Regions from separate parts of the Chromobacterium sp. Ag138 genome, predicted to be linked through region 2. Evidence: predicted binding sites of a transcription regulator. Region 2 holds the regulator's gene; each other region holds the start of a gene.
What was found. Region 2 encodes FNR, which switches genes on or off when oxygen is low (the NO sensors DNR and NnrR bind a similar motif). Its sites were predicted from a motif close to TTGATNNNNATCAA; they were not measured.
Positions count from the first base shown of each region.

Region 1: the regulator FNR is predicted to act here: its motif matches at 8,034-8,047, upstream of ACY3GB_RS01755 (4-hydroxyproline epimerase).
Region 3: the regulator FNR is predicted to act here: its motif matches at 8,476-8,489, upstream of ACY3GB_RS12335 (hemerythrin domain-containing protein).

Region 1 is NZ_JBUPWA010000001.1:337,324-347,778, forward strand. It holds gene ACY3GB_RS01725 (M20 aminoacylase family protein) at 1-434, shown strand, start outside; gene ACY3GB_RS01730 (DUF3100 domain-containing protein) at 448-1,800, shown strand; gene ACY3GB_RS01735 (alpha/beta fold hydrolase) at 2,063-4,846, opposite strand; gene ACY3GB_RS01740 (methyltransferase) at 4,921-5,988, opposite strand; gene ACY3GB_RS01745 (hypothetical protein) at 6,552-6,944, opposite strand; gene ACY3GB_RS01750 (PAS domain-containing protein) at 7,070-7,873, opposite strand; gene ACY3GB_RS01755 (4-hydroxyproline epimerase) at 8,185-9,111, shown strand; gene ACY3GB_RS01760 (dihydrodipicolinate synthase family protein) at 9,167-10,114, shown strand; gene ACY3GB_RS01765 (aldehyde dehydrogenase (NADP(+))) at 10,171-10,455, shown strand, end outside.
Region 2 is NZ_JBUPWA010000001.1:1,972,824-1,983,278, reverse strand. It holds gene ACY3GB_RS09055 (glycerate kinase type-2 family protein) at 1-704, shown strand, start outside; gene ACY3GB_RS09050 (methyl-accepting chemotaxis protein) at 737-2,752, opposite strand; gene hemN (oxygen-independent coproporphyrinogen III oxidase) at 2,930-4,336, opposite strand; gene fnr (fumarate/nitrate reduction transcriptional regulator Fnr) at 4,443-5,189, shown strand; gene ACY3GB_RS09035 (DUF1853 family protein) at 5,237-6,103, opposite strand; gene ACY3GB_RS09030 (RNA methyltransferase) at 6,138-6,899, opposite strand; gene ACY3GB_RS09025 (inositol monophosphatase family protein) at 7,045-7,836, shown strand; gene ACY3GB_RS09020 (multicopper oxidase family protein) at 7,994-9,472, shown strand; gene ACY3GB_RS09015 (metal-sensitive transcriptional regulator) at 9,521-9,844, shown strand; gene ACY3GB_RS09010 (hypothetical protein) at 9,905-10,201, shown strand; gene rpsF (30S ribosomal protein S6) at 10,358-10,455, shown strand, end outside.
Region 3 is NZ_JBUPWA010000001.1:2,668,555-2,679,009, reverse strand. It holds gene ptsP (phosphoenolpyruvate--protein phosphotransferase) at 1-725, shown strand, start outside; gene nagE (N-acetylglucosamine-specific PTS transporter subunit IIBC) at 802-2,490, shown strand; gene gap (type I glyceraldehyde-3-phosphate dehydrogenase) at 2,720-3,718, shown strand; gene ACY3GB_RS12355 (Lrp/AsnC family transcriptional regulator) at 3,787-4,230, opposite strand; gene phoB (phosphate regulon transcriptional regulator PhoB) at 4,651-5,340, shown strand; gene phoR (phosphate regulon sensor histidine kinase PhoR) at 5,340-6,647, shown strand; gene tal (transaldolase) at 6,742-7,803, shown strand; gene ACY3GB_RS12335 (hemerythrin domain-containing protein) at 7,886-8,416, opposite strand; partial or broken gene ACY3GB_RS12330 (GNAT family N-acetyltransferase) at 8,613-9,032, shown strand; gene ampD (1,6-anhydro-N-acetylmuramyl-L-alanine amidase AmpD) at 9,087-9,632, shown strand; gene ACY3GB_RS12320 (hypothetical protein) at 9,637-10,092, opposite strand; gene ACY3GB_RS12315 (chorismate-binding protein) at 10,089-10,455, opposite strand, start outside.

The DNA of each region.
Region 1 (10,455 bases), 1.6 Mb from region 2:
AGGCGCTGCTGCGCGGCACGGTCCGCTACGTCAATCCCGCGGTGCAGGCGGTGATAGAGAGCCGGATGCGCGCGCTGGTCGACCACATCGCGCTGGCGATGGGCGTGGAGGCGGAGATGGACTACTGGTACCGCTATCCGGCCACCATCAACGCCGAGGCGGAAACCTGGCGGGCGGTCGACGTCGCCGCCGAATTGCTGGGCGAGGCGAACGTGCGCACCAATATGCGGCCGTCGATGGCGTCCGAAGACTTCGCCTTCATGCTGCAGGAGCGTCCCGGCTGTTATGCCTGGCTGGGGGTGGACGGTCCGGCGCCCAGCGCGGGGCTGCACAGCCCGCATTACGATTTCAACGACCAGGCGCTGGCGATAGGCGCGGCGTACTGGATCAAGCTGGTGGAAACCACGTTGGCCCCCGCGGCCGCAAAACAATAACGGGAAGAAAAGCATGGCGCATGCGGGTGTTGGGCAATTGCAGGGCGGCGGGGTGGCCGCGGGCGCGGGATTCAACCGTCTGGCCCACCTGATGGCGATAGGCATCGTGATCGTCGCCGAACTGATTTACGTGCAGAAGTTTTCGGTGGGCAAGGGCAGCGTCATCCTGCTGCCGCTGCTGTACGCCTTCGTGTTGGGCATGATGTGCAACCCGGCTGTCAATCCGCTGGCCGGCCGCTGGGTGAGCCGCGACGTCAGCGCCACTCTGAGCCAGGTGATCATCATCGCGGTGCTGCCGCTGGTGGCCAAGCTGGCCACGCTGCTGGGGCCGCAGTTCCAGGCCATCGTCGCGGCCGGGCCGGTGCTGATCTTCCACGAGCTGGGCAACGTCGCCACCGCGCTGGTGGCGATGCCGGTGGCGGTGCTGCTGTTCCGCATGGGCCGCGAGGCGGTGGGGGCGACGTTTTCCATCGACCGCGAACCCAATATCGCGGTGATCTCCGAGCGCTACGGCCTGCGCAGCCCGGAAGGCATGGGTGCGCTCAGCGTCTACGCGATCGGCACCATGTTCGGCACCATTTTCTTCTCGCTGATCGTACCGGTGGTGCATTCCTGGAACCTGTTCAGCGACAAGGCGCTGGCCATCGCCTGCGGCGTCGGCAGCGGCAGCATGATGGCGGCCTGCGCCGGCACCCTGATCACCGCCTTGCCGGAGCAGAAGGACACGCTGATGGCGCTGGCGGCGGCCAGCAACCTGCTGACCACTACCACCGGCGTGCTGTTCGGCATCTACGTGGCGCTGCCGTTCGCCAACAAGCTGTACGCGCTGCTGAGCCGCCTGCGCGCGCCCAGGCCGCAAGCCGCCATCCGGATGGACGCCGCCGACGCCGAGCTGCTGAAATCGGAAGAGCCCGAGCTGGGCCTGGGCGCTTTCGCCGCCAACCTGCTGATGGCCGGCGCCATCATCGTGCTCAGCCACCTGATCGGCCCCAAGAAGGAACTGGCCGCGGTGCTGCCGGGCGTGGCGATGGTGCTGGGCATCTGTTTCGCCAGCCGCCTGCTCAATCGCTGGCTGCCGCTGAAGATCCCCACCCTGATCTGGCTGTCCATCCTGGGCGTGCTGGCCAGCCTGCCGGGCTTGCCAGGCGGCGAGTGGCGCAACCAGTGCTTCAGCCAGGTGGACGTGCTGGCCTGCGCGACGCTGGTGCTGGCTTATGCCGGCCTGGCTGTGACCCGGCGCGAAGCGGCCATCTTCAAGCGCGACGGCCTGCGTCTGCTGGTGATCGCCATCCTGGTGTTCAGCGGCACCTTCCTGGGATCGGCCCTGGTCAGCGACATCCTGTTTTCATTGAAATTTGGACATTGATTGCCAAGTAATCGGCATAAAAGTCAGTAAAGTTGCCAAATTTAATGTAATTGCTTTGTAAATAATCAAGCTTTTCTTAATAAAAATTAAGTCAAGCAAGCTTGCCAGAGAATGCCTATGTGCTAAATTGTTATTAATTGAATGATCGTGTTCGTGACATTCAACCATCTACCCCTTTGCGGCCGCCTTGCGCGGCCTTTTTTCTGTCCTGCCGTCTGGATTGAAGGGAGGGCGGCCTCCGCTGACGCCGCTCCCTTCCGGATCACAGACCACTCAACGCGCGGTCGAGCTCCTGCCTCAGCGCGGCTTGGAAGCCGGCCACGTGTCGTGTGTCCAGCATGGTGTTATGTTCGCCGTCCACCTCGATATAGCGATTCGGCTCGCGGGAGAAGTCGTCCCAGCGCCTGAGCTCGTTGCTCAGCCAGTCGGCCTTGTTTCCGTACAGCGGGTGGGCGTAGAACACGCTCAGCGAGCGGACATTGCCGCTGGGTTGATAGCGGCTCCCCATCGACGTGAGCGAGTGGGCAAGCAGCGACCAGGCGGTGAATTTTTCCAGATCAAGGTCCAGCTCGGCCAAGCGTTCAGGCGGCGCGCGCGCTATCAGCCAGCGGCGGAAATCCTGGTCGGGCAGCGCGCGCAGCTTGTCTGGCAGCTCGTCCGCCTGCTTGCGGTCGATCAGCGACAGGAAGAAGGCGAGGTGGACCGCTCCCTTGACCGGATCGAACTCGCTCATCCGGTGGCGGATGTGCGGCGGCAGATTGAAGATCCCGACAAAATCCACCCGTTCGCCGGCGGCTTCCAGCGCCTTTGCGATCTCGAAAGCGACCGCGCCGCCATAGGAGTAGCCGGCGACTGCGTAAGGGCCGCGCGCCTGCCGCTTGCGGATGGCGGCGACATAGGTGGCCACCATGTCGTTGAAGTCGGTGAAATGGCTTTCGCCGTCGTTGAAGCCCCGCGCCCGCAGCGCGTAAAAAGGGCGCTCGTTGACGAAATATTGCGCCAGGCTGACGAAAACCAGAACTTCGCCGACTCCAGGGTGCACGCAGAACAGCGGGGTTTTGGCGCCGCTGGCTTGCAGCGTGACGATGGGATCATAGCTGCCGGTTTCGCCGCGCTCATCGCGGGCATCCAGCCGCGCCGCCAGTTCCCGAACGGTGGGATGGGTCAAGATGGCCAGCACGGGCAAGGCGCCGTTGTCGAAGCGTTGCTCAAGCATGTGCTTGAGCTTCAAGATGTCCAGAGAGCTGCCGCCCAGGTCGAAAAAGCTGCTGTTTGCGCCTATGGTGTCGCGAGGCAGGCTGAACATGTCCGCGAAGATGGCGGCGACGGTCTGCTCAGTTTCGTCCTCGGCTGGTTGTAGCTTGCCGAAGTAATGCGCGGCCACATCCCTGGCATGGCGGATATGCGCGTCCAGCGCGCCTTCTTCCAGGCGGCGGCGCAGCAGCGCGCGCTGGATCTTGCCCAAGCTGGTTTTGGGAAAGGCCTCCTTGGGCAACGGGAGCGCCAGCGCGGGCCGGAAGCCCCAAAGCAGCAGCGTGGTGTTGCGGATGGCGATCATCGTTTGATGCAGGCGAAGCCCATTCTCAATGGGGAAGGATGGGGAGAAGGCCAGCACCAGCTGCTCGGTTTCGGCTCCGAGCGGGCGCGTGGGGAAGGCGGCGATGAACAGCTTTTCCACGCCGTCCAGCTGCGAGATGGCAAGCTCCAATTCCTGGCTGAAGTAATTGACGCCGCTGACGATGATGCTGTCTTTGCTGCGGCCGACCAGGCGCAGCTTGCCGTCGATCAGTTGGCCGATGTCTCCGCTGCGGAACCAGCCGTCGCGGGAGAAGGCCGCGCGCGTCGCATCGGGGTTGTTGTAGTAGCCCCGGAAAACCATGGGGCCGCGCAATTGCAGCTCCCCGGCCTGTCCGTCGGGAAGCGGTTGATCGGCTTCGTCGACGATGCGCAACTCCATTCCCCGGACTGGGGTGCCCAGAGCCGCGAGCTCGAAACCGGCGTCCTCCGCGGGAAAACTGTGGGAGAACACCGATCCTGCGCAAGTTTCGGTCATGCCGAATGCAGGGGATATCGCCGTGGCGGCTAGGCCATGCGGCGCCAGCAGGCGCAGGAAATGGCTTGCCGTTTCCACCACTACCGCCTCGCCGCCGGAGATGATGCGGCGAAGGCGGGATAGATCGAAGGCTGGCAGCGGAGGGCGGGCCTGGAGGAGAGCGCGGTTGATTTCTCCGAACAGGAAGTTGGGCGTGAAGGTGAGGGTGGCGCGTTGTTCGCTCAACAGATGCAGGAAGGTCAACGGGCTGCTGAGAATATGCTCGGCGTCGACATGCGTCTGGCTCATGGCGGCATGCGCCGGCAGCAGCACCGCCTCGATCAGCGCGGCGACGTGATCGAAGGAAATCCAGTTGAAGCCGATGTCGTCGGACGTCAGGCCCAGGCTTTCCGTTTTGGCCGCCAGGCTGGACAGCAGATTGGCGTGGCTGAGGATGACGGCCTTGGCGTTGCCGGTGGAACCCGAGGTCAGGACCAGAACGGCGGGCGCGTCGGATGATGGGGTCTGGATCTTGCCCGCGGCTTCGTTTTGCAGCAGTTGGTCGAACTCCAGCGTGTCCAGGCCATGGGTGTGCAAGCCGGCGGGCGTCTTGACCATCAGCGCGGGGTGTTCCAGCAGCCGGTCTATATGGCCCAGGTGTTTTTCCCAGCGCTCCGGATCGTTCCTGATGGGGGCCAGCGGGCAAGGCACATAGCCGCCCAGCGCGCAGGCCCAGAATGCCGGAATGAAATCTCGGGCTTGCTCCAGCAGCAGCGCAATGCGGCTGCCGGGTTCCAGGCGGTTGGCCTGCAGGCCCGCCAGCAGGCGCAGCGAGGCATCGAGCAGCGCGGGATAACTGATTTCCTCCGGGCCGCGCCGGGGATCCGAGATCAGCCGCAGACCGTGCGCGGGCTGCGCGCAGGCGGCGCGCGTCAGCAATTCGCCGATGTGGGTCGGGGTGGCTTGTTCCGTCTCGCGGGCGGAGCGCGGCACCGGGGCAAGTGAGGCATTCATGTTCAACTCCTCGACACGATGGGCAAAATGGCTGTCAGACCCGCGAGGGCGGGGCGGAGCTGGTCTGGCCGGGGTCAGCGCCTGACGCTTTCGATCAGGCTTAATGGTCCCGCGGTGGGCAGGATGCGGGTTGGTCGAAGGCCGCTGGCGAGGTGAAGGCGCTGGAAGTCTTCCTGCGTGCGTTCCCGCCCGCCGGGATAGTTGACCAGCATGTGCAGATCGAGCAGCTTGGAAAAATGAGGTTCGTTAGGCGGCGCCAGTATCATTTCAGCCAGCAGCAGCTTGCTGTCCGGCCGCATTGCCGCGGCGCAGTTGGACAGGAAGCGCAGCGCGTGTTCGTCGTCCCAGTCATGAACGATGTGCTTCATGATGTAGAGATCGCCGCCGGGGACCACGAACTCCAGCGCGTCGGCGATGACGACTTCAGTCCGCTCGGCCAGGCCGCGCTCGGCTAGCAGGCGGCGCGCGGCCTCCGCCGCATGCGGCAGCTCCTGCAGGATGCCGCGCGCCGACGGCGCGGCCGCGAGGATTTCGGCCAGCAGCAGGCCGCGTCCGCCGCCGACATCGACGATGAGCCCGGCGTCGGGGAAGTCGTAGGCGCCAACCAGCGCCGGAGCCTCCTGTTCGCTCAGATTGACCATGGCGCTGTCTACGATTTCGGCGGCGTCAGGGTGTTCTCCGATGTATTCGAACAGCGTTTGGCCGGTGAGGTGATGGAAGGCGCTCCGACCGGTTCTGACGCTGTAGAGCATGTGGCCCCAGGCGCGCCAGATCGCGTCGATGCCCATCTGCCGGACCAGGCTGTGCAGGGAGCCGGGAATATCGCTGCGCAAGGTTTCACTGAGCGGGGTGTTGCGAAATCGCCGGCCTTCGCTTTCGTGGAACAGGCCTGCGCAGCCCAGAGTCTGCAGCAGGCGGTACAAGGCATCCGGCTGCGCGCCGCAGGCGGCGGCCAGTTCGTCGACCGACTGTTCTTTTTCGACCAGGCGATCCGCCAGGCCCAGCTCGGCGGCCACCACGATGGCTTGGGATAGCCAGGCGCCGGTCACCAGCCGCCTCATCGTCTGCTGCGCCTGGGCGGTATCGTTGGACTTTGGGGCGGTGTTGACCGGCGAACCGGCTGCAACAGCTGTTTGATACATGATTTCCCTCCTGCACCGAAGTCTTCCGGCTGGACGGCGAACGCGCTTTCCGCAATGGAAACGCAAGCGCTTGGACCGGTGATGAGTGGGCGGCGCGCAGATGGCAACGATATTTGTAAACAACGCCTAACAAATTGTTTACAAGCCATTATCATCTGCCGGCTGGACGCTCATGAAACCTGTACTTTTGATAAGGTATTGATATTTAAGTGTTTTTACCGATATTGCGGCAGGGCGCGCGCGGCAGGATGGGCGGGGAGGAACGTCATGGAAGCCGGCAGCGTTCTTGGATGCGCCCAGCTGACAGCATGATCCGGCGGCAAGACTGCCGGAGGCGGCTGCTGCGTGTCGACGCGCCGATCTCCGTCACCGGGTTGGCGGAGAAACTGGGCGTGCGGCGGGCGATGGCGCAGCATCGCATCGCCAGGCTGGAAGAGAGCGGGGTGGTCGTCGGCTATACGGCGACGGTGAAGCCGGAGTTGGCAGCCAGGCGCATCCGGGGCTGGATGCGCATCCAGCGAAACCAGCATTCCGCTGTCCACGCGCAAGGCCTGGCGGCCGATTTACTTGGCCTGCGGCTTTTCCTGGTAGCAGGTGGTTTCCAGCAGGGTGGGCAACAGCTTGTCGGCGGCGTCGCGGCCCAGCGCGAATTGCACCTTGCCGGTGTTGATCACGGCTCGGACTACCGGGGCGCTGACGGGCACGTCGTTGATCACCACCACCATGCTTTGATTCAGGAAGTCGCCGGTGGCCTGCTGCAGGCGCGCGGCGGCTGGCTTGTTGAGCGTGGCGCTCAGGGAGAGGTTGTCGCGCTGGATGTTCAGGCTGCTTTCGGTGAAATCGCAGGCGGAATCCAGACGCAGGATGTTGCCGGTGATGACGGGTTTGCTTGGCGCATCGGCCATGGCCGCGGCGGAAACCAGCAGCGAGGCGGCGGCGGGCAGGAGAAACTTCATCAAACGCTCCATGTTCAGGATGTGGCTCATCGCATTATGACCGAGGCCGCCGCCAGAGGTTGCGTGGACTGGCTGCCAGGCCCACGGCCGCGACAAACGCAGCCGGTCTCAGAACCCCGCGTTGGCTATTCGGCATCCGAAGCCGGCCCGGCATCGCTTCTGCCCAGCTGCTGGCGGTACTGGCGCGGGGTGAGGCCGGTCAAGGCCTTGAACTGCCGGCTGAAGGCGCTGTGATCGGCATAGCCGCAGCGCAGCGCCACTTCTGTGATGGCCATGTCCTCATGCAGCAGCCGGTGCGCGTGCTCCAGCCGGGCCTTGTGTATCATCTGCCGCGGCGACAGGTGGAACACCTTTTTGCAGTAGCGCTCCAGCTGGGCGGCGGACATGCCGGCGATGCCGGTGAGCTCCGCCATGGTGACCGGTTGGCTGAAGTTGCGGCGGATGAACTCGTCCACCGCCACCAGGCGTTTGTACGCCGGGTGGGTCTTGCTGGCCGCTTGCAGGTCCAGCGAAATGCCGATCAGGCCGATGATTTCGTCTTGCCGGTCGCGCAACGGCCATTTGTAGGTCAGGCACCAGCCCGGCTCCCGGTTCTTGAACAGATGCAGTTCCAGCTGGCTTTCCAGCACCAGTCCGTCTTGCAGCACCTTCAGATCCTGCGCCGTATACGCCGGCCCCAGCTGGGCTGGAAACACTTCCGCGCTGGTCTTGCCCAGCAGCGGCCGCAAATCCTTCAGCCCGCAGCGCTGCACCAGCGTCTGGTTGGCGCAGAGATAGCGCGCCTGCCTGTCCTTGATGAAGATGGCCGCATTGGGGATCAGGTCCAGCACCGGCAACAGCGGGGCGATGCCCGCCAGCAGCTGGTCTATCGTCGCCGGGCGGATTTCGTCCCGCCAGCGGGCGATTTTTTCCACGGTCTCGCTCGTCATCCCTCCCGCCTTTCTTGGCGCGCCAAGCGCCGCGCCTGACCGTCGGCGTCCATCGCCGCCTCGCCATCCCGAATGCTCTGCCGCCTGGCCAAGCATCAAGCCTATCCCGCTCGCCAAGCCCTCTGAAACGCAAACTATGCCGATTTCGTCATCGCAACTGATGATAACCATCAAGATTGTCGGCGACAACGCCGCCATGCTAGCGGGGTGGAAGCGAATACCGACGCGGCGCGGAGATTCAATGGAATCAACGGCCTGCGAGATGACGGCGCGGTCGGCCGGACTGGATGGGTTTGAAAATGGACAAGCGAATGAAACAGGTGGAGATCATCGATTCCCACACCGGGGGCGAACCCACCCGGCTGGTGCTGAGCGGATTTCCCGCGCTGGCGGGGGCCTCCATGGCGGACAAGCGCGATGCGTTGCGCGAACTGCACGACCAATGGCGCCGCGCCTGCCTGTTGGAGCCGCGCGGCAGCGATGTGCTGGTGGGGGCGCTGTATTGCGAGCCGGTTTCGCCCGACGCCGCCTGCGGGGTGATCTTCTTCAACAACACCGGCTACATCGGCATGTGCGGCCACGGCACCATAGGCCTGATCGCCTCCTTGCATTACCTGGGGCGCATCGCGCCCGGCACCCACAAGATCGACACCCCGGTGGGGCCGGTGGACGCCGTCTTGCATGAGGATGGCGCGGTGACGCTGCGCAATGTGCCGGCTTATCGCTACCGCCGGCAGGTATCGGTAGCGGTGCCCGGGCATGGAACGGTGGCCGGCGACATCGCCTGGGGCGGCAATTGGTTTTTTCTGATGGCCGAGCACGGCCTGAGCGTGCGGCTGGACAATGTCGAGGCGCTGAGCGCGTTCAGCTGCGCCACGATGCAGGCGCTGGAGGCGCAGGGCGTCACCGGCGCCGACGGCGCGCGCATCGATCATGTGGAGCTGTTCGCCGACGACCAACACGCCGACAGCCGCAACTTCGTCATGTGCCCCGGCAAGGCTTACGACCGTTCCCCCTGCGGCACCGGCACCAGCGCCAAGCTGGCCTGCCTGGCCGCCGACGGCACGCTGGCTGAAGGCGAAGAGTGGGTGCAGGCCGGCATCACCGGCAGCCGTTTCATCGGCCGTTACCAGCGCGAAGGCGATTTCATCCGCCCCTACATCACCGGCCGCGCCCACATCACGGCGCGCGCCACATTGCTGATCGACGAGCAAGACCCCTTCGCGTGGGGCATCTGAGCCCGCGCCTCTCGTTACCTTTACCACCTGAATGAATGCCGCAAGGAGCAAGACAATGAGCGATAACATTTTCACCGGTTGCATCCCGGCGCTGATGACCCCGTGCACCGCCGATCGCCAGCCGGATTTCGACGCGCTGGTGGCCAAGGGCAAGGAGCTGGTATCCCTGGGCATGAGCGCCGTGGTGTACTGCGGCTCGATGGGCGACTGGCCGCTGCTGAGCGAAGCCCAGCGCCAGGAGGGCGTGGCGCGGCTGGCGGCCGCCGGCGTGCCGACCATCGTGGGCACCGGCGCCGTCAACACCCGCGAGGCGGTTTCCCATGCCGCCCACGCCGCCCGGGTGGGGGCGCATGGCTTGATGGTGATCCCGCGCGTGCTGTCGCGCGGCGCGTCGCCGGCCGCGCAAAAGGCGCATTTCTCGGCCATTCTGGCCGCCGCGCCCAAGCTGCCGGCGGTGATCTACAACAGCCCCTACTATGGCTTCGCCACCCGCGCCGACCTGTTCTTCGAGCTGCGCCGCGCCTATCCCAATCTGATCGGCTTCAAGGAGTTCGGCGGCGCCGCCGACCTGCGCTACGCCGCCGAGCACATCACCTCCCAGGATGACGAAGTCACGCTGATGGTGGGGGTGGACACCCAGGTGGTGCACGGCTTCGTCAATTGCAACGCCACCGGCGCCATCACCGGCATCGGCAACGCGCTGCCGCGCGAAGTGCTGCATCTGGTGGCATTGAGCCGGGCGGCGGCCATGGGCGACGCCGTGGCCCGCCGCCGCGCTGGCGAGCTGGAATCGGCGCTGGCCGTGCTGTCTTCCTTCGACGAGGGCTGCGACTTGGTGCTGTATTACAAGCACCTGATGGTGCTGAACGGCGACAAGGAATACGCGCTGCATTTCAACGAGAGCGACGCGCTGAGCGCCGCCCAGCGCCGTTATGCCGAAACCCAGTACGCGCTGTTCCGCGAGTGGTACCGCAACTGGTCGGCCGAGCAGAACGTCGCCTGACATCCCATCCCCGCCGCGCCATTGCGGCGCGGCCAGCCCCTTATTGCGCAGGAAACATGATGAATCTGACAGGCAAGATGCTCATCGGCGGGCAGGCCGTCGTAGGCCGCCGCGAGGTGATCCGGGCGATAGACCCGTCCACCGATCAAGCACTGGAGCCGGACTACCCCGGCGCGGACCGCGAACAGGTGGAGCAGGCCTGCGCCTTGGCCTGGGAGGCGTTTGACGCCTACCGCGAAACCGCGCCGGAAACGCGGGCGCGCTTTCTCGAAACCATCGCCGACGAGATCGAAGCGTTGGGCGATGCGCTGATAGAACGCGCGATGGCTGAAACCGGCCTG
Region 2 (10,455 bases):
TGGGAGACGATCCGGCGGTGATCGCCTCCGGACCGACGGCGGCGGACCCGAGCACTTATGCCGACGCGCGCGCCGTTGTCGCCAAATATGGCCTGACCCTGCCGCCGGCAGTGACTGCGCTGCTGGCGGCGGGGCCGGACGAAACGCCCAAACCGGGCGATGCCCGGCTGGCGCATGCCGCATACCGGCTGATCGCCACGCCGCAGCTGGCTTTGCGGGCGGCGGCGGCCGAGGCGGAGCGGCTGGGCCTGAACGTGCTGCTGCTGGGCGACAGCATAGAGGGCGAGTCGCGCGAGGCGGCCAAGGTCCACGCCGGCATCGCGCGTCAGATCGCCGCGCACGGCTCGCCGGTGGCCAGGCCGGCGCTGATCCTGTCCGGCGGCGAAACCACGGTGACGTTGAAGGGCAAGGGCAGGGGCGGGCGCAACAGCGAGTTTCTGCTCGCGCTGGCCATCGCGCTGAACGGCTTGCCGGGCGCATACGCGTTGGCGGCCGACACCGACGGCATCGACGGCAGCGAGGACAACGCCGGCGCGCTGATATCGCCGGACACGCTGGCGCGGGCGGCGGCGCTGGGCATGGATGCCGGCGCGCGCTTGGCGGACAACGACGGCTATGGCTTCTTCGCCGCGCTGGGCGATCTGCTGATCACCGGCCCCACCCACACCAACGTCAACGATTTCCGCGCCATTCTGCTGGTGTAAAAGCCTGTCAGGGAGACGGCGCGGGCAGGCGCTCAGACCGTGAAGCGCCCGGCCAGGCTTACCAGCCGCTGGGCAATCGCCTGCAGTTCGCCCGCGGTTTCCGCGCTGTCCCGCACCGCCATGCTGTTCTGTTCCGACATTTTCGACACTTGCTCGACATTCTGCGCCAGCGCCTGGCTGGCGTGGCTCTGCTCGCGCAGCGAGGACGTGATCTGATGGATGCTTTCCAGAACGTCGTCCACGCAGTGGCGGATATTGTCCATGCTGCTGCCGGCTTCGCGGGCGCGCTGCTGGCCGTCCATGATGGACTTCATGCCCTGCTGCATGCTGTCGTTGCCCTTCTGCGCGGTGTTCTGGATCTGGCTGACGATATGGCTGATCTCGGTGGTGGACAGCGCGGTGCGTTCCGCCAGCTTTCTGACTTCGTCGGCCACCACGGCGAAGCCGCGGCCCATCTCGCCGGCGCGCGCCGCCTCGATCGCCGCGTTCAGCGCCAGCAGATTGGTCTGGTCGGCCACGTCGCGGATCACGTCGACGATGCCGGCGATGGATTCGGATTGCTTGCCCAGATCGGCGATGGTGTTGGAGACCGACGACACGTCGCGCACGATGCCGTCCATGCTGCTGGCGGTGGCGGCGATCACCTGGTTGCCGTCCGACGAGCGGCTGGCGGCGTCGGTGGACAGGCGGTTGGCTTGCTCGGACTGTTCCGCGCATACCGACAGGCTGGTGCTGAGTTGCTCTATCGCCGCGGCCATGCTGGAGGCGGCCTCGCTCTGCCGGGCGCTGCCGGCGGTGATGCTCTGCGCGCTGTGCGCCATCGCGTCGGCGGCTAGATTGACTTCGCGCGAGGTGTCCAGCAATTGGGTCACGGTCTCGCGCAGCTGGTTGCGCATCTGGCGGATCGCCGCGAGCAGGCTGAGGTCGTCCCGGTCGCGCAGATGGATGCGGGTGTCCAGCCGACCCGCCGCCAGTTGTTCCACCACCTGCTGCACATAAAGCGGTTCTCCGCCCAGTTGCAGCGTGATAGACAGGTAGAGCTGGTGGAACAGGAAGATGGCCAACAGCATGGACGCGACGCCGATGGCGATATAGGTGTTGCGCTGGCTGGCGGTGCGGTCTATCCGCGCCTGCAGCAGCTGGTCCAGCTGTGACAGGCCGGCGGCGATGTAGGCGGATACCGTTTCGGCGCCGGCGGCGCTGTGTCCCGCCACTTTCAGCCCGGCGGCGCCGGTTTTGCCGCCGATCGCGTCGTCTATCGCCGGCAGCTGGCTTTTGAGCGCCGCGGCCAGCTTGTCCGCCTGGCGCGGCATCTCCGGCTTCAGCACGGCGTTGTAGGCCACAGCCTTGGCGATGTCGCTGGCGAGGCCGTCATTGACCTCGGCGATCAGCGGCCGCAGCTCCACCAGGCGGTCGCGCTGGGCAGGATCGAGAGGATGGTTGGCCTCGGCCAGCGACGCGATGGCGTTGGCTTCGCCCAGATGGCTGATCAGCGTGGTCAGCTTGGCGGTGGCGGCGTCCATCAGATAATAAGTGTCGATGTCCGGATCCAGCGTCAGGTTGGAGTTGTCGCTGACGACGCCGATCAGATTGTTCAGCTTGTCGCTGAGATTGCCGTAGGCGGCGATCCATTGCGTAGGCTGGGCGGACTGGGTGGCCTTCAGCTTGTCCCAGGCCGCGGCGGTGTCCTTCCAGGCGGCATCGCTGGCCAGTTCCGGCCCCAGCCGGCCGTTGGTGTCCTGCAGCGCCTGCCATTTTCCCTGCAGCTGTTGGGAGGCGGCGGGAAAGTCGTTTCTGGCCTGGGGCTCGCCCAGCGCCGCGCGCACCGCCAGTTCCTGAGCCTGCTGGGCTTGGGCCAGCATCGCGGTCAGCGGCTGCATGTAGGCGACGCCGACTTTTTCCTTGGCGGTGGATTCGATATTGTCCTGGTTGCTGCGATACAGGCCATAGACCAGATACAACAGCGCCGCGGCGAACAGCACGCCGATCACGGCGAAGCGTTGCGGGTAGCTCAGGCGCTGCATCAGCCTGACGATGGGTGTGGACATGGCGCGGCTCCTTGTGAAAGCGGGTTGCCGCGCCATTTGTTGCCCGGCACGCTTGCATACCCTTTGTATAAGTGATTTTGCTTATCTCACCGGGAAAATATCCGCTACTGGTTTTACAGGCAGTTCCGTCGGGAACGGAATGGCGCGCCGGGCGGCCCCGGCGCTGGGAGGACGATTTCAGATGGTTTTGGAGTAGCGGGCGTGGGTTTCGCGCTCGCGCAGATGGCGGTCGAAGATCATCGCGATATTGCGGATCAGGAAGCGGCCCTGGGGCTCCACCATCAGGAAGTCGCCGTCGAAGGACAGCAGGCCCTGCTGCTGGAATTCGCGTATCTGTGGCATTTCCGCCGCAAAATATTGGGCGAAATTGATGCCGTGGATTTCTTCTATGGCTTCCACCGACAGCGCGAAGCGGCACATCAGGCTCTGGATGATGGTGCGGCGCAGCACGTCGTCGTTGTCCAGCGTCAGCCCGCGCACTACCGGCAGCCGGCCCTGGTCCAGCGCCGCGTAATAGCCGTCCAGCGTTTTGTCGTTCTGGCTGTAACAGGATCCCACTTTGCCGATGGAGGCGACGCCGAAGGCCAGCATGTCGCAGTCGGCATGGGTGGAATAGCCCTGGAAATTGCGTTGCAGCCGGCCCTGGCGCAGGGCGATGGCCAGCTCGTCGTCGGGCTTGGCGAAATGGTCCATGCCGATGAACACGTAGCCGGCGTCGGTCAGCGTCTTCACCGCGTCTTGCAGGATGTCCAGCTTGACCGCGGCCGGCGGCAGATCCGCCTCGTTGATGCGCCGCTGCGGCATGAATACGCTGGGCAGGTGGGCGTAGTTGTACAGCGACAGCCGGTCCGGATCCAGCGCCAGCGCCTTTTGCAGCGTGTCGCGCATGGTTTCGCGGCTTTGCAGCGGCAGGCCGTAGATCAGGTCCAGGCTGACCGATTTGAACCCGCCCTCGCGCGCCGCCTCGATCACCGCGCGGGTTTCCTCCTCGGTTTGCACCCGGTTCACCGCCCGCTGCACCGCCGGATCGAAATCCTGTATGCCCACGCTGACGCGGTTGAAACCATATCCTGCCAATTTCAGCATGGTTTCACGTTTTACCTTGCGCGGATCAATCTCTATGGAATATTCTCCGTCGCTCAGGAATTCGAAGTGGCTGCTCAGGATGCCCATCAGCCGCTCAAGCTGGGCATCGGACAGGAAGGTGGGCGTGCCGCCGCCGAAGTGCAGCTGTATCACTTTTTCCCGGATGCCCAGTTCGGCGGACACCAAGCGGATTTCTTTCTCCAGGTAATCCAAATACTGGTCCGCCTTGCCGCTGTCCTTGGTGATGATCTTGTTGCAGGCGCAGTAATAGCAGATGGTGTTGCAAAAAGGTATATGAGCGTACAATGATAGAGGTTTGCGGTTGGCGCCGATCTGGCGCTGGCGCAATTTGTCCAGATAGTCTTGCGTCGAGAAGTTGGACGTAAAACGATCTGCCGTCGGGTAGGATGTGTATCTTGGCCCCGCGCCATCCAGCTTCTCGATCAACTCTCGATCGAAAACGAAATGGACGGGAGAGAAGGGGTGGGTAGTTTTCATGTCGTATTCGGATGGTAAAACTTCTGGAGGACTGGTAAATTTGCGAAAAACTTGTGAATTCCGCCTTGATAAGGGTCAAGCTTCGCCGGCTTGTAGCACACACAGCATGTCTGAACAAAACCATACCTCCCTGCATACGCTGAAAATCTCCTGCTCCAGCTGCAGTCTGCGCGAGCTGTGCCTGCCTGTCGGTTTGAACCGAGAGGAAATGGGCCAACTGGACGCGGTGATCCGCCAGAGCCGCCGCCTGAAGCGCGGCGAATACCTATTCCGCAGCGGCGAGTCCTTCAAGTCGCTGTACGCGATCCGCACCGGTTTCTTCAAGACCTGTGTCGCCAGCCAGGATGGCCGCGAGCAGGTGACCGGCTTCCTGATGTCGGGCGAGCTGATGGGGCTGGACGGCATTTCCTCCAGCAATCACAGCTGCGACGCGGTGGCGCTGGAGGACAGCGAAGTGTGCGAGCTGCCGTTCACCCGGATGGAGTCGCTGTCCCGCGACATCCCCAGCCTGCAGCACCACTTCTACCGCCTGATGAGCCGCGAGATCGTGCGCGACCAGAACGTGATGCTGCTGTTGGGCAACATGAAGGCGGAGGAGCGCATCGCCGCCTTCCTGCTGAACCTGTCGCAGCGGCTGTCCACCCGCGGTTTCGCCGCCAACGACTTCATCCTGCGCATGAGCCGCGAAGAGATCGGCAGCTTCCTCGGCCTGAAGCTGGAGACGGTCAGCCGCACGCTGTCCAAGTTCCAGCAGCAGGGCTGGATCACCGTCGACCACAAGCACATCCAGCTGGTGCAGGTCGGCGATTTGAAAAACCTGATTTCAGGCTGCATGCACGCCGACGGCCATTAAGGCAGTCCGGAATCGGCAATCAAGGCAGGCGCGACGCCTGCCTTTTTTCATGCCCGCGAGATTTTGAGCCTCAGCGCGTCCAGGCGCGCCGGGTCCGGCCAGCCGGGCGGAACGGCAAAGCCGCGCGCGACCTCGCGCCACAGGCCGCCGCCGACTGCTTGCAGTTCGGCCAGCAACTGCGGCGCCGGCATCGCTTGCAGCCGCGCGCGCAGGGTGGCCTCGTCCTGCGTATCGGCTTCGGCCAGCAGCGCGGGGGCGAGCCATGACAGCCTGGGCAGCCAGGCCCAGCGCGAATCGCCGCCGGCGCGCGGCCAGGGGGTGTCCCTCGGCGCGAGCCAGCCGCGCAGTTGATGGGGATTGAGCGGCGCGGGCGGCGATTGGTCCGCTGGATAGAAGAACCAGCCGCAGAGCCGGGCCGCGGCGCGGCAGTCCTGAAAACCGTCCGGCAGGATGGCAAGCGCGTCGGAATGGCGGGAAAGCCGCAATTGTGTTGTGGTTTTGGTCGCTTTCAAACGCCAGGCGTCATTGAGGCCGGGGCCGATCAGATCGTCGGCGGTTTCGCCCAGCGAAAGGTAAAACTTGCTGGCTGTTTCCAGATGCCAGGGCTCGCCGTCCAGCCGCAGCAGGAAGTCGAACTCCCCGATCGTCCGGCGCTCCCGGTTTATGACTTTGAGATTTTCCGCGATGGGGTCGATGTGCGGCGCCTGGTGAAACCAGAAGGAAAAAAGCCGTTCGGCATATTGTCCCAGCCGCTTGCCGGGGGCGGCGGCCAGCCAGGCTTCCAGCTCGGCCGGCGCATGGTCCAGCCGGGCCAGCAGCGCCTCGCCGTCCGGTCCCAGCAATCGTTCCGGCGGCAGATCGGCGCCGCACAGCCAGGGCGAAGGAGAGGTCAGCAGAAAGGCGAGGTCGCGCACCGCGGGGCGCGCGTAGGGCAGGGCGAGGCTGGGCTCAGTCGGCATCCCCGGGACGGCCGGAGGCGGTGCGCTGCACCTGTTTGTAGAAGCCGCGCAGGATGTCGATCTCCTCGCGCAGCATCCCGGCGCGATGGAACATGGTGCGCATCCGGCGCATCAGCCGCTCGCTGTTGCGGCGTTGGAAGTAGCCGATTTCGTCCATCGCCTGTTCCAGGTGGCCGCACATGCCGTCCACTTCGCTCTGCGTCGCCGCCTCGCCCTCGGCGCGCAGGTATTCCACGTCCACGCCGGTGTGGCTGAACAGTTCGTAGGTCATCACCTGCACCGCCATCGCCAGATTCAGCGAGAAGTAGTCTGGGTTGCCGGGGATGGTCACCAGGCGGTTGCATTGCTCCACTTCCTCGATCGACAGGCCGAAGGTCTCGTTGCCGAACACCAGGGCCACCTGTTCGCCGTTGCGGGCGCGGGCGATCAATTCCGGCGTGGTCTGGCGCGGGGTGGACAGCGGCGTGGTCAGTTCGCGGCGGCGGCTGGTCAGCGCGCAGGTGACGGTGACGTCGGCCAGCGCCTCGGCCAGCGTGGAAACCACGGTGGCGTTCTCCAGCAGGTCCACCGCGCCCGAGGCCAGCGTGTTGGCCTCGTCGCTGGGAAACACCTTGGGTTCGACCAGGTACAGGCGGCTCAAACCCATGGTTTTCATCGCGCGCGCGGCCGAGCCGATATTGCCCGGATGGTTGGGGCGGGCCAGCACCACGCGGATGTTTTTCAGAAAATCAGGTACTTGGGGTTTATTCATTGGCGTTTTCACATTAAAATAGCGGGCATATACCAAAAGCCCGCGCCCAGGCGTCGGGTTTTTTTGTTCCTTAACCCAGATTGTTACCGGCGGGTGTCGCGTCATCGACGGACACCCGCCCATCGTTCAAGTGTAGAGGCCGTCAATGCATCCGATGCTCAATGTCGCGGTTAAAGCCGCTCGCCGCGCAGGCAGTGTTATCCAGCGCGCGTCGCTCAACCTCGACGCCATCCGCGTAGAGAAGAAAAAGCACAATGACTTTGTGACCGAGGTGGATCGCGCCGCCGAAGACGCGATCATCAGCGTCATTCTCGAAGCCTATCCGAAGCACGCGATTCTAGCAGAAGAGTCCGGCGCCAAAGGCGTGGGTTCTTCCGAATACGAATGGATCATCGACCCGATCGACGGCACCACCAACTTCCTGCACGGCCATCCCCAGTACGGCATCTCGATCGCGCTGGCGCACAAGGGCCAGGTCCAGCAGGCGGTGGTCTACGACCCGAACCGCAACGATCTGTTCACCGCCTCGCGCGGCGTCGGCGCCTTCCTCAACGATCGCCGCATCCGCGTCTCCAAGCGCTTCATGATGAATGAATGCTTGATCGGCACGGGTTTCCCGGTTGCCGACCAGAGCTACCTCGACCAATACCTGGGCATGCTGAAAGACGTGATCGGCAAGACCGCCGGCGTGCGCCGCGAAGGCGCCGCGTCGCTGGATCTGTGCAACGTCGCCTGCGGCCGCACCGAAGGCTTCTTCGAACTGAATCTGAAGCCGTGGGACATCGCGGCCGGCAGCCTGATCGTGCAGGAAGCGGGCGGCATCGTCACCGACCCCACCGGCGAGCAGGGCTGGTTCGAGTCCGGCGACATCGTCGCCGGCAGCCCGAAGGTGCTGGCCCAGCTGCTGCATCTGCTGGCGCCGCACGTAAGCAAGTAAGCGGATAGAGCATTCCGAAAACGGCAGACCGCGCGGTCTGCCGTTTTTTTATGCCCGCAAGCACAGCGCGCGGAACTGTTGCCATCGCCGCCACTCTAGGTTCAATATACCCGATGGGGGTATTAAGGCCTTAGACAGGCTCTCAATGGAGCGCGCGATGCAAAGACGTCAAATGATGCGATGGGGGGCCGCGCTGGCTTTGTCCCCATGGTTGTTCAGACAGGCTGCGGCCGAATCCGCCCATGCGGGCCGCGGGGCGATGGCGATGGGAGAGGCGATGCCGGATGCCGCGGCCCTGGGTTTGGCCAGGGGCCTGCCGCTGCCGGAGCTGAAACGGCTGCCGCTGGAGCGCAAGGACGGCGCGCTGCAGGGCTGCCTGACCGCGGCCGCGGTGAGCCTGCCCTTGCTGCCCGGCAAGCCGGCGACGGCGTTCTGGGCATACAACGACAGCGTGCCGGGCCCGGCGATCGAGTTGTCAGAGGGCGAGACGCTGGCCCTGCGCTTCGACAACCGCTTGCCGCAGCCGACCACCGTGCATTGGCATGGCCTGCCGATTCCGGCCGACCAGGACGGCAATCCGCATGACCCGGTCCTGCCCGGCCACGGCCGCGACTACCGTTTCTCCTTGCCGGCCGGCAGCGCCGGCAGCTACTGGTACCACCCGCATCCGCACGGCCATACCGCCGAGCAGGTGTACCGCGGACTCGCCGGCGTGTTCGTGGTGAGGGGGCGCGACGATCCGCTGGGCCATCTGCCGGAGCGCTGGCTGGTGCTGTCCGATCTGAAGCTGGACGAGGACGGCAAGATCGCCGCCAACAGCGACGCCGACAAGATGGACGGCCGCGAGGGGCAGTTCGTGCTGGTCAACGGCGCGTGGCGGCCCAGGCTGGCGCTGGGGCGCGGCGAGCGCCAGCGCTGGCGGATCTGGAACGCGACCAGCGCGCGGGTGCTGAAGCTGGTGCTGCCGGCGCACGAGGTCTGGCTGGTCGGGACCGATGGCGGGCTGATCGAAAAGCCGCGCCGGGTCGAATCTGTCGTGCTGCCGCCGGGCGCGCGCGCGGAGCTGGCCGTCACCGGCCGCTTCGCCGCCGGTAAGCCGGTCGGCCTGGTCGCGTTGCCGTACGCGCGCGGCAAGATGATGGCGCCGGAGCAGGACAAAGCGCTGCCCTTGCTGGACATCGAAGCCGGGAGCGCGGCCGTCACCGCCTCTTTGCCGGCTAGCCTGCGCCGGATCGATCCGCTGCCGAAGCCTGCGGTGATGCGGCGCGTGGTCTTCAGCGAGGATATGGCCAATCCGGCGGCGATGTTCCTGATCAACGGCAAGACCTTCGACATGGACCGGATGGACTTCACCGGCAAGGTCGGCGCGGTGGAGGAGTGGGAAATCGACAACCAGGCCGATATGGACCATCCCTTCCATCTGCACGGCACCCAGTTCCAGGTGACGGAGCGGCATGACGGCAAGGGCTGGCGGCGCGAGCCCTACCTCGCCTGGCGCGATGTGGTCAACGTGCCGCCGGCGCAGAAGGTCAGGCTGCGCTTCCGCCAGGACATGCCGGGGCCGCGGATGTTCCACTGCCATATTCTGGAGCACGAGGACGCCGGCATGATGGGGACGCTGGATGTCCGTGCCTAGCGCGATGGGATGGGCGATAATGCCGATATGAAAAATCCAGGAACCGTCATGGGCGATACACATTCTCCCCAGGAGTGCTGCCATGAGGCGGCGCAGGCCGAGCGCAGCGTGGTGCAGCCCGGCAAGGCCGCGCTGTTGAAGCGCCTGGCGCGGATCGAGGGCCAGGTGCGCGGCATCAGCGGCATGATCGAGTCCGACCGCTACTGCGTGGACGTGCTGACCCAGGTGGCGGCGGTGAAGTCGGCGCTGGACGCGGTGGCGCTGCAGTTGCTGGAGAACCACATGAAGGGCTGCGTTTCGCGCGCGCTGCAGCAGGGCGACGCCACCGGCATGGTGACCGAGCTGATCGATGTGGTGAAGAAGGTGCGCTGAAGCCAAGCCTTGAGAAAGCCCGCATTGGCGGGCTTTCGTTTCTTTAACCGGGAGTCGGAAATGAAAAAACTGGCATGTCTCGCGTTGTTGCTCGCCGGCGCCGCCCACGCTGCGCCGATTCCGTTCGAAACCTACATCAAGCTGCACAACGGCATGCTGGAAGCCGAAGTGGTGTCCATGGCCGGCGCGCCGGATTACGGCAGCGACAGCAACCAGGGCAGGCTCGCCAGCGGCGTGGCCACCGTGTCCACCACCCGCCAGCTGTCCTGGCTGGCCGACGGCCAGATTCCCTACAACACCATCGTTACGCTGCGCAACGGCGTGGTGGTGGACATCAAGCGCGACAAGAAGTTGTAAATCCGCCGCGTTTTGGCGGCGCAGCGCGTGGATGTTCCTGAATTAACGCGCTTAAAGTTTGCCTGGCCGCGGCAAAGTGCGTAGAATGCTGCGGTTTACTACCTTGCCTTTCGCAATCGCATGGCGGAAGGCTACGAATAGCCAAAAGGAGTTCACATGCGCCATTACGAAATCGTGTTCATCGTGCACCCGGACCAGTCCGAACAGGTCCCGGCCATGATCGAACGCTACAAGGGTATGGTTCTGGCCGCCGA
Region 3 (10,455 bases), 700 kb from region 2:
GCAACGCCATCATCCGCACGCTGGACGTGGGCGGCGACAAGGAAGTGCCTTACCTGCAACTGCCGCCGGAACCGAATCCGGCGCTGGGCCTCAGGGGCATCCGCACCGGCTTCGCCTATCCGGACATGCTGGACACGCAGCTGCGCGCCTTGCTGGCGGTGAGGCCGTTGTCGCGGCTGCGCATTCTGGCACCGATGATCGCCGACGTCGGCGAGCTGATCCGGCTGCGCGAGCGCATCGAGCAGCTGGCCGGCGAAATGAATCTGGCGGAACGGCCGCAGCTGGGCGTGATGGTGGAGGTGCCGTCGGCGGCGCTGCTGGCCGATCAACTGGCGAGGCACGCCGATTTCCTGTCGATAGGCAGCAACGACCTCACCCAGTACACGCTGGCGATGGACCGCTGCAACGCCACGCTGGCCTCGCGCATCGATTCGATGCATCCCGGCCTGCTGCGCCTGATCGCCATCACGGTGGAAGGCGCGAAGAAGCATGGCAAATGGGTGGGCGTGTGCGGCGCGATGGCGTCGGACCCGCAGGCGGTGCCGGTACTGATCGGCCTGGGCGTCGCCGAGCTGTCGGTCAGCCCGCGCCTGGTGCCGGAGGTGAAGAGCCTGGTGCGCGGCCTGTCGCGCCGGCATTGCGAGGAAGAGGCGCTGAGGCTGCTGGCGCTAGGGTCGCCGCAGGCGGTGCGCGGCAGGGTGACGGAACTGTGGCCCGGCGTGTGACGGCGGGCGTCGGTGCGAAGTGCTGGGGAGCCGCCATCGGACAAGACGGCACCAGAATTAACCTGGGAGATATGTTGTGAGTACTCTTAACAAGTTTGCCGGCATCCAGCAACTGGGGCGCGCCCTGATGTTGCCGATCGCCGTGCTGCCGGTGGCCGGCCTGCTGCTGCGGCTGGGCCAGCCCGACCTCTTGGACATCAAATTCATGGCCCAGGCCGGCGACGCCATCTTCGGCAACCTGGCGCTGATCTTCGCCATCGGCGTGGCGGTGGGCTTCGCCAAGGATGGCAACGGCACCTCCGGCCTCGCCGGCGCCATCGGCTACCTGGTGCTGACCGCGGTGCTGAAAGTGATCGACGACAAGATCAATATGGGCGTGTTGTCCGGCATCCTGTCCGGTCTGATCGCCGGCTATCTGTACAACCGCTACAAGGACATCAAGCTGCCCAGCTACCTGGCCTTCTTCGGCGGCAAGCGCTTCGTTCCCATCGTCACCGGCTTCGGCATGCTGGTGCTCGGGGCGGTGCTCGGCTACGTCTGGCCGCCGGTGCAGCATGGCATTGACGCCGTGGGCAAGTGGCTGATCGCCACCGGCGAGGTGGGCGTGTTCTTCTACGGCGTGCTCAACCGCATCCTGATCGTCACCGGCCTGCACCATATCCTGAACAACATCGTCTGGTTCCAGGTGGGCGATTTCACCGCCGCCGCCGGCAAGGTGGTGCATGGCGACCTGACCCGCTTTTTCGCCGGCGACAAGACGGCCGGCATGTTCATGGCCGGCATGTTCCCGGTGATGATGTTCGGCCTGCCGGCCGCCTGCTTGGCGATGTACCGCACCGCCAAGCCGGAGAACCGCGCGGCCGTCGGCGGCCTGCTGTTCTCGATGGCCTTGACCGCGATGCTGACCGGCGTCACCGAGCCGGTGGAATTCGCCTTCATGTTCCTGGCGCCGGTGCTCTACGGCATCCACGCCGTGCTGACCGGCGTCTCCATGGCCGTCATGCAAGTGCTGGGCGTGAAGCTGGGCTTCGGCTTCTCCGCCGGCCTGTTCGACTATGTCATCAACTATGGCATTGCCACCAAGCCGCTGCTGTTGTTGCCGGTGGGTGCGGCCTACTTCGCCGTTTACTATGCCTTGTTCGTGTTCTTCATCAAGAAGTTCGACTTGAAAACCCCGGGCCGCGAGGATGCCGCGGTGGCGATGGCCGAGGTTGAGGCCGGCACCGGCCGCGCGCGCGCCTTCATCGACGCGCTGGGCGGCGCCGCCAACCTGAAGTCGGTGGACGCCTGCACCACCCGCCTGCGCTTGCAGGTGGCCAGCAATGAAAAGGTCAACGAGGCGGCGCTGAAGGCGCTGGGCTCGCGCGGCCTGATCAAGCCCGCCGCCGGCAGCGTGCAGGTGGTGCTGGGGCCGGAGGCGGACCTGATCGCCGACGAGATCCGCGGCGCGCTGGGCAGCGCCGCCGCGGAGCCGCAAGCCGCCGCGCCGGCGGTGGCCGAGTCGCTGGCTTCCGCCGCCGCGACCGGCGGCGCCAGCATCGACAAGGCGCGCTGGCTGGCTGCGCTGGGCGGCGCCGGCAATGTGCGCAAGATCGAAGCGGTGGCCGGCAGCCGGCTGCGGGTGGAGGTGGCCGACGCCGCGCTGGTGGACCAGGCCGCGCTGCAGCAGTTGGGCGCCAGCGGCGTCACCGCGGTGTCCGCCGGCCTGCTGCACGTGGTGCTGCAAGCCGATGCCGCGCCGTACGCCGCGGTTTTGCAAGGATAAGGCCGGCAAAATCGCAAACACTTGATGTAGCGTGTTGATTACAAGCGAAAATCAGAGGAAAGTGACAGCGCGGGATCGGAAACGGCCTGCGCTGTTTCCGTTTGGCGGGGCCGGTTATCCCCGCCCGGCGGCGACAGGCCCGGTCCGCGGAATTCGCATTTTTCGGTGGCGATGTCCACTCCATCGAATCGTTCATTGAGCTGCCACAAGCTGACAAGGAGACTTCATCATGGCTATCAAAGTCGGTATCAACGGTTTCGGTCGTATCGGTCGCATGGTGTTCCGCGCCATCGCCAAGGATTTTCCCGAGCTGGAAGTGGTCGGCATCAACGATCTGCTCGACCCGGAATACCTGGCCTACATGCTGAAGTACGACTCGGTGCACGGCCGCTTCCAGGGCGACGTGAAGGTCGAGGGCGGCAGCCTGGTGGTCAACGGCAAGACCATCCGCCTGACCGCGGAGAAAGACCCGGCCGACCTGAAGTGGAACGAGGTCGACGCCGAGATCGTCATCGATTGCACCGGTTTCTTCCTGACCAAGGAAGGCTGCCAGAAGCATATCGACGCCGGCGCCAAGAAAGTGGTGCAGTCCGCGCCGTCCAAGGACGACACCCCGATGTTCGTCTACGGCGTCAATCACGACAAATACGCCGGCGAGACCATCGTCTCCGCCGCCTCCTGCACCACCAACTGTCTGGCCCCGGTGGCCAAGGTGCTGCATGACAACTGGGGTATCAAGCGCGGCCTGATGAGCACCGTGCACGCCGCCACCGCCACCCAGAAGACCGTGGACGGCCCGTCGTCCAAAGACTGGCGCGGCGGCCGCGGCATCCTGGAAAACATCATTCCGTCGTCCACCGGCGCCGCCAAGGCCGTGGGCAAGGTGATTCCGGAGCTGAACAAGAAGCTGACCGGCATGGCCTTCCGCGTGCCGACTTCCGACGTGTCCGTGGTCGACCTGACCGTGGAGCTGGAGAAGGAAGCCGACTACGCCGACATCTGCAAGGCGATGAAGGCCGCGTCCGAAGGCGAACTGAAGGGCGTGCTGGGCTACACCGATGAAAAAGTGGTGTCGACCGACTTCGTCGGCAACACCGCGCCGTCCACCTTCGACGCCGACGCCGGCATCGCGCTGGACAAGACCTTCATCAAGGTGGTGGCCTGGTACGACAACGAGTACGGCTACACCTGCAACATGCTGCGCTTCGTCAAGCACGTGGCAGGTTGAGCCGCGACGCTGTAAGGGAGAGTTGTTCTCTGTTCCGGCCGGCGCCCATCAGGGCTCCGGCCGTTTTTTCATTCGTCTTCGCTCAGCATCGGCATCCGCGGCGGCACCGGCATGTCGATGATGATCGAGGTCTTGGTGTCGCCGAACTGCATCAGCCGCGCGATCAGCGCCTGCAGCGCCGGCATGGTGTCCACCGCCACCCGTATCATCAGGCCGCTGGTGCCGGTGATGGATGCGCACTCGATCACCTCCGGCGTATTGCGGATCTGCTCGATCACCAGGTAGTACTCCAAGTGCTTGACTGTCAATTCGATCAGGCAGGCGATGGGCAGGCCGATCCGGTTGGGATCGATGCGGGCATGGTAGCCGGTGATCACGCCGGACTGCTCCAATTTGGCCACCCGGTCGGCCACCGCCGGCGCCGACAAGTTCACCCGCCGCGCCAGTTCGGCGAAACTGATCCTGGCATTTTCGTGCAGCGCAGCGAGGATTTTGCGATCGAATCTATCCATGTTTCGAATCGAAGGAAATATGACGAAATAAAGATAGATAATAAAGCCAAATGCAGAAAAATCCTATTGTCGAGTGGCCTGCGTAGCGGTATTGCTACGTAAAATGCAGCCCGTATCTGGAACAAGCGGCACGTCCCGCCGTTTGCTCCGCTCCAAGATTGGTTGCGGATGAGCGAGTCGCTCGACCCCCTCATTTGAGACTGTCCTGGTGATCTCTTTGTCCCTGGTCTCTTGTCAGATCAATGTTTTTGACGACGACCATTCCGGGTCTGCCTGATAGGCAGGCCCGTTTTTTTTGGGGTCTGGCGCGAGAGGGCGGTTTACGGGAAAATCGCGGCGCGGGAACTTTCCAAGACATGTCATATTAGTGTCATCTGGCGTTTGTATGCTTGCCGCAAAATCAAACCCGAGGATAGCCACATGGCCGCCAATATTCTGCTTGTCGAAGACGAACCGGCGATTCAGGAGCTGATCGCCTTCAACCTGGCCCAGGCCGGCCATCATGTGCTGCGCGCGGGCACCGCCGAGGCGGCGCTGACGCTGGTGCGGAACGCCTTGCCCGATCTGGTGCTGCTGGACTGGATGCTGCCGGGCGCCAGCGGCATCGACGTCGCCAAGCGCCTGCGCGCCGACGAGCGCACTCGCCACATCCCCATCATCATGCTGACCGCCCGCTCCGACGAGCAGGACAAGGTCGCGGGCCTGGAGACCGGCGCCGACGACTACATCACCAAGCCGTTCTCGCCGCGCGAGCTGCTGGCCCGCATCAAGGCCGTGCTGCGCCGCCGCGCGCCGCAGATGACCGACGACGCGGTCGATGTGCAGGGCTTGCGGCTGGACCCGGTGACCCACCGCGTCACCGGCAACGGCAGCGTGATCGAGCTCGGCCCCACCGAGTTCCGCCTGCTGCACTTCTTCATGACCCATCCGGAACGCGTCCACTCCCGCGCCCAGCTGCTGGACCAGGTGTGGGGCGACCACGTCTTCGTCGAGGAGCGCACGGTTGACGTGCACATCCGCCGCCTGCGCAGCGCGCTGGAAGGCACCGAGCACGACGGCCTGATCCAGACCGTGCGCGGCACCGGCTACCGCTTCTCTGTCCAGCAGTAATGCGAGAACTCCTGCAACGCACCGCGCTGTGGCTGGCGGCCATCCTGATCGTCAGCGCCGGCTTCTGGGCGCTGTCGTCGGCGACCGACGCGCTGCTGGTGCTGGCCATCTCGCTGGGCGGCTGGCTGGCGTTCAATCTCTATCACATCGCGCTGCTGCTGCGCTGGCTGCGCCATCCGGTGCCCGAACGGGTGCCGGACGGCTTTGGCGTCTGGCACTCGGTGTTCATGATCCTCTACCGCACCATGCGCAACCAGAGCCAGAGCAAGAAGAAGCTGACCCACGCGCTGGAGCGCTTCATCAACGCCGGCGAGGCGATGCCGGACGGAGTGGTGGTGCTGGACGAGCACGACCGCATCGAATGGGTGAACCCGATGGCGGTGGAGCATCTGGGCCTGGACCGCAAGCGCGACGTCGGCAACCAGATCCTCAACCTGATTCGCCAGCCGGCCTTCCACGCCTATATGAAGAACGCCAGCTTCAGCCAGCCGCTGACGCTGAGTTTCAGCCAGCCGCGCGAACTGGTGATCTCGCTGCAGCTGGTGCCGTTCGACTCCACCCGCAAGCTGCTGCTGACCCGCGACATCACCCAGCTGGAGCGGGTGCAGACCGTGCACCGCGATTTCGTCGCCAACGTTTCGCATGAGCTGCGCACGCCGCTGACCGTGGTCGGCGGCTTCCTGGAAACGCTGAACGACATGCCGGAAGTGGACGAGCGCACGCTGCGCCAGTTCCTGCCGATGATGATGGAGCAGTCGCGGCGGATGCAGAGCCTGGTGGAAGACCTGCTGGCGCTGTCCCGGCTGGAGAACAGCCCCAAGGCGGTCAGCTCCGAGCACGTGGACATGCAGATGATGCTGGACACGCTGATGGTGGAGGCCGAAGGACTGTCTCAGGGGCGGCATCAGGTCAAGCTGGCGCGCTGCTGCGACGCCGGACTGTGGGGCAGCGGCCAGGAGCTGCATTCGGCGTTCGGCAATCTGGTGTCCAACGCGGTGCGCTACACGCCGGAAGGCGGCAGCATCACCCTGTCCTGGCAGGACGAGGGCGAGCAGCTGCGCTTCTCCGTCGCCGACACCGGCATCGGCATCCCGCGCGAGCACATTCCGCGGCTGACCGAGCGCTTCTACCGCGTCGACCGCGGCCGCTCGCGCGGCAGCGGCGGCACCGGGCTTGGCCTCGCCATCGTCAAGCACGTGCTGGCGCGCCACCACGCCCGGCTGGAAATCAAGAGCGAGCCGGACAAGGGCAGCACCTTCAGCGCGGTGTTCCCGCGCGAGCGCCGCAACGACAGCCAGGCCGCCTGAGCCAGCGCAAATCGCCGCGCCTCTCCTCTTGGCGCGGCGGCGTTGCCGGGGTAGGATGGATTCTTTATCTCAAGCAATACCCGGACGCCTCACCATGAATCGTTTGCAAGCCATCCGTCCCTTCGGCCAGCGCATCTGGCTGGACAACCTGTCCCGTGAACTGATCGCCTCCGGCGAACTGGCCCGCCTGCTGGCCGACGACGGCATCGCCGGCGTGACCTCCAACCCGGCCATCTTTTACAAGGCGATCAGCGGCGACGCCAGCTATCAGGGCGAACTGGCCGTTCTGAAGCAGAACGCCGCCCTGTCCGCCGAGGCCCGCTACGAGAAGCTGGTGGTGGCCGACATCCAGGCCGCTTGCGACCTGCTGCTGCCGCAGTATGAAGCCAGCCAGGGGAACGACGGCTACGTCAGCCTGGAAGTGTCGCCCGAGCTGTCGCGCGACGAGGCCGGCACCCTGGCCGCCGCGCGCCGCCTGTGGGCCGAGATCGGCCGCGCCAACGCGATGATCAAGATTCCGGCCACCGCCGAGGGCGTCCGCGCGTTCCAGACGCTGACCCGCGAAGGCGTCAACGTCAACATCACGCTGCTGTTCTCGCTGCCGCAGGTGGAAGCGGTATGGGACGCCTACATCGCCGGCTTGTCCGCGCGCCTGGCCGACGGCCAGCCGGTGGCCGGCGTCAAGGCCGTGGCCAGCTTCTTCCTGTCGCGCGTCGACAGCCTGCTGGATCCGCAAGTGGCCGAGCCGCACCAGGGCAAGGTGGCGATCGCGCTGTCCAAGGCCGCGTACGCCCGCTACCAGGAGCGTTTCCACGGCGAAGAATTCGCCAAGCTGCGCGCCGCCGGCGCCCGCCCGCAATTCCTGCTGTGGGCGTCCACCGGCACCAAGAACCCGGCCTACCGCGACGTGCTGTACGTGGAGAGCCTGATCGGCGACGAAACCGTCAACACCGTGCCGGACGCGACCATGGCCGCCTTCCGCGACCACGGCGAGGCCGCGCTGACGCTGCCGCAGGGCATGGACGAGGCCAAGGCGCTGCTGGCCGCGGTGGAGGCCGCGGGCATCGACCTGGCCGCCGTCGGCGAGAAGCTGCAGCAGGACGGCCTGAAGCTGTTCGAGGACGCCTTCGCCCAGTTGCTGAAGCTGACCGCCTGAGCGGGCCGCCGAGTCAAAGGGTAAGACAGCGACGGGCTGCCGGCGGAAGCGGGCAGCCCGTTTCGCTTGTGGCGCGCGGCGCTCAGGCTTCCTGGCGGCGCCTGGCCATATTGGCGCCTGCCTGGCGCAGCTCCTCGGCGCTGAGCGCGCCGGCGGCGGCGGGGAACAGCCATTCCTCCTCCGCGGCCGCGTGCTCGCGGTACTGGCGGGCGAATTCCTGCAGCTCGTTCCGGCTGATCTGGCGGATGCGTCCGTCGCGCAGCGCGAGCAGGTCGTCGCGGATGGCGTTCCAGCAGGAGTGCAGGTAGCCGTGTTCGGCGGACAGCTGCTCCAGCCGCGAGGCGGCGGTGGGGAGGCGTTCTTCGAGCAGGGGAAACAGCTCTTCCTCTTCGTCGGTATGATGGGCGGGGCCGGCGACGTCGAAATAGCGGACCACGTCGTCTATGGTGTTGCGCGCGGCGTCGTCGACGCCGTGCGCCTCGATATAGGGGGGCAGCTTGTCCAGCTGATCGCAGATGCGGCGGATCTTGTCGTGACAGGCCTGCAGCATTTCCAGCGGTTGTTCGAAGCTGGGCGCGGCGCCGGCTTTGCCCAAGGTGTCGAGTGTGAGCATGAAGATGGTCTCCTGCGTGGGTTCTGGCATGATTGTGCCGCCATGTCAGGGCCGTGGACATGATGCGCCTCAAGCGGCAAGCGACGCTTTTCCGTCCGCGCGACGCGCGGCGCAAGTTCTTGATACCGCTTTGCGCGATGGAACACAAGCCGGAATTGTACGAGATGATCCGATCCGAAGATGACGGAGAGATGAAATGGAGTTGCCGTTCGAAGTGACGGAATTGGCCCGCGGCGACGCGGCGCTGGCGCGGCGGGCGCTGCGGCTGCAGCTGGACGCCCATCGGCTGGAGGTGGAATGGCTGAATTATCCGGCCCTGCCCGTGATGTGGCCGGACCTGGCGGCGTTGCATTCTTGCCGGGACCGGATTCTGGCGGCCTTCGAAGGGGATGAGCTGCGCGGCCTGCTGGTGACGTCCCGCGGCTCCGATGGCGGCATGCACATCGAACGCACGGTGGTGGACCCGGCGCATTTGCAGCAGGGCTGGGGCTATCGGCTGCTGAACCGGGCGCTGCAGGGCGAGGACCGCGTCAGCGTGGATACGGCCGAGGTCAACCAGGCGGCCATCGCGCTGTATCACAAGGCCGGTTTCGTGCTGGAGCAGCGCTGGAACACCACCGATGGGCTGGCGCTGTGGCGGCTGGTCTACCGGCCGTCCGCGGCGCCGGCGCTGGCGCTGGGCGCGGACGGCTGGATGCAGGGCGCCCAGCAGCTGCCGTCGCCGAACTGCGACGAGCGCAGCCCGGGCTGCGCGCCGGAGCTGCTGGTGATCCACAATATCAGCCTGCCGCCTTACCGTTACGGCGGGGCCGGCGTCGAGCAGCTGTTCTCCAACCGGCTGGATCCGGACGAGCATCCCTATTACAAGGGCGTGCACCAACTGCGGGTGTCGTCGCATTTCTTCATCCGGCGCGACGGCCGCCTGCTGCAGTTCGTGCCGGTGGGCAAGCGCGCCTGGCATGCCGGCGTTTCCAGCTGGCGGGGGCGCGAGAAGTGCAATGATTTCTCGATCGGCGTGGAGCTGGAGGGCTGCGATTTCGAGCCTTTCAGCGAAGCGCAGTACCGCACGCTGGCGGCGCTGTCGCGCGAGTTGCGGCGTGCGCTGCCGCTGTCGGCCATCGCCGGGCACGAGCACATCGCGCCCGGGCGCAAGACCGATCCCGGCCCCTGGTTCGACTGGCGCCGCGCCCAGGCCGACAGCGGGCTGGGATTCTGAGCCGCTATTTCAGCGTCAGGTAGGGGCGGGGGTGGTCGTCGAAGGCCAGTTCCTCGCCCGGCAGCGCGAACAGCGCGTAGCTGAAGCCCAGATAAAACGCCGCCTCGTCGCTCAGCCGCGAGATCGCGTCCAGATTGCCCAGCAACTCGCGGAACGGCAGGTCCACCCGGACTTCGCCGTCGGCGAGGAAGCCGACGCTGCGTTCGAACGCCACATGCTGCGGCCGGAAGTCGCCGCTGACGGCGACGTCGGAAAAGTCGTACTGCGCCAAGAGGGCGGGGCGCTTGCGCGCCACCTTGCCGGCCACCACCCCGGCCAGCAGGATTTCGTCCCGCGGCAGCCCCTGCAGGCATTGCAAGCGGATCACCCGGTCCAGCGGCACGAGGTAGGTCTTGGCGGTGTTGACCAGCCGTATCGTGATCGCGTCGGCGTCGATGTCCTCTATGGTGAGCGCGTTCACAGCGCCCCCAGGATCAGCGATGCCTTGGCCTCCAGCTCGCTGCGCTCCAATTGCGGGCTGGAGTGAGCGCTCAGCGTGCTGCCCACCCGGGTGGTGGCCGTGCCGTCCGCCAGCAGCGCGGTGCGGATCAGGGTGCCCAGTTCCGCTTCGCCGGCGCACAGATAGCCGAAGGCGCCGGCGTACCAGCGGCGGCTTTCGTGCGCCGCGAGCAGCCGCGCGGCGGCATCGACCGGCGTGCCGACGACGGTGGCCGGCCACAGGTGGTCGCAGATCGCGTCGGCCAGGGTCTTGCCTGGCTTCAGCCGCGCGCTGACGCTGGCCGAAGTGTGGAACACGTTGGCGAAGCGCTCCACTTCCCGTTCG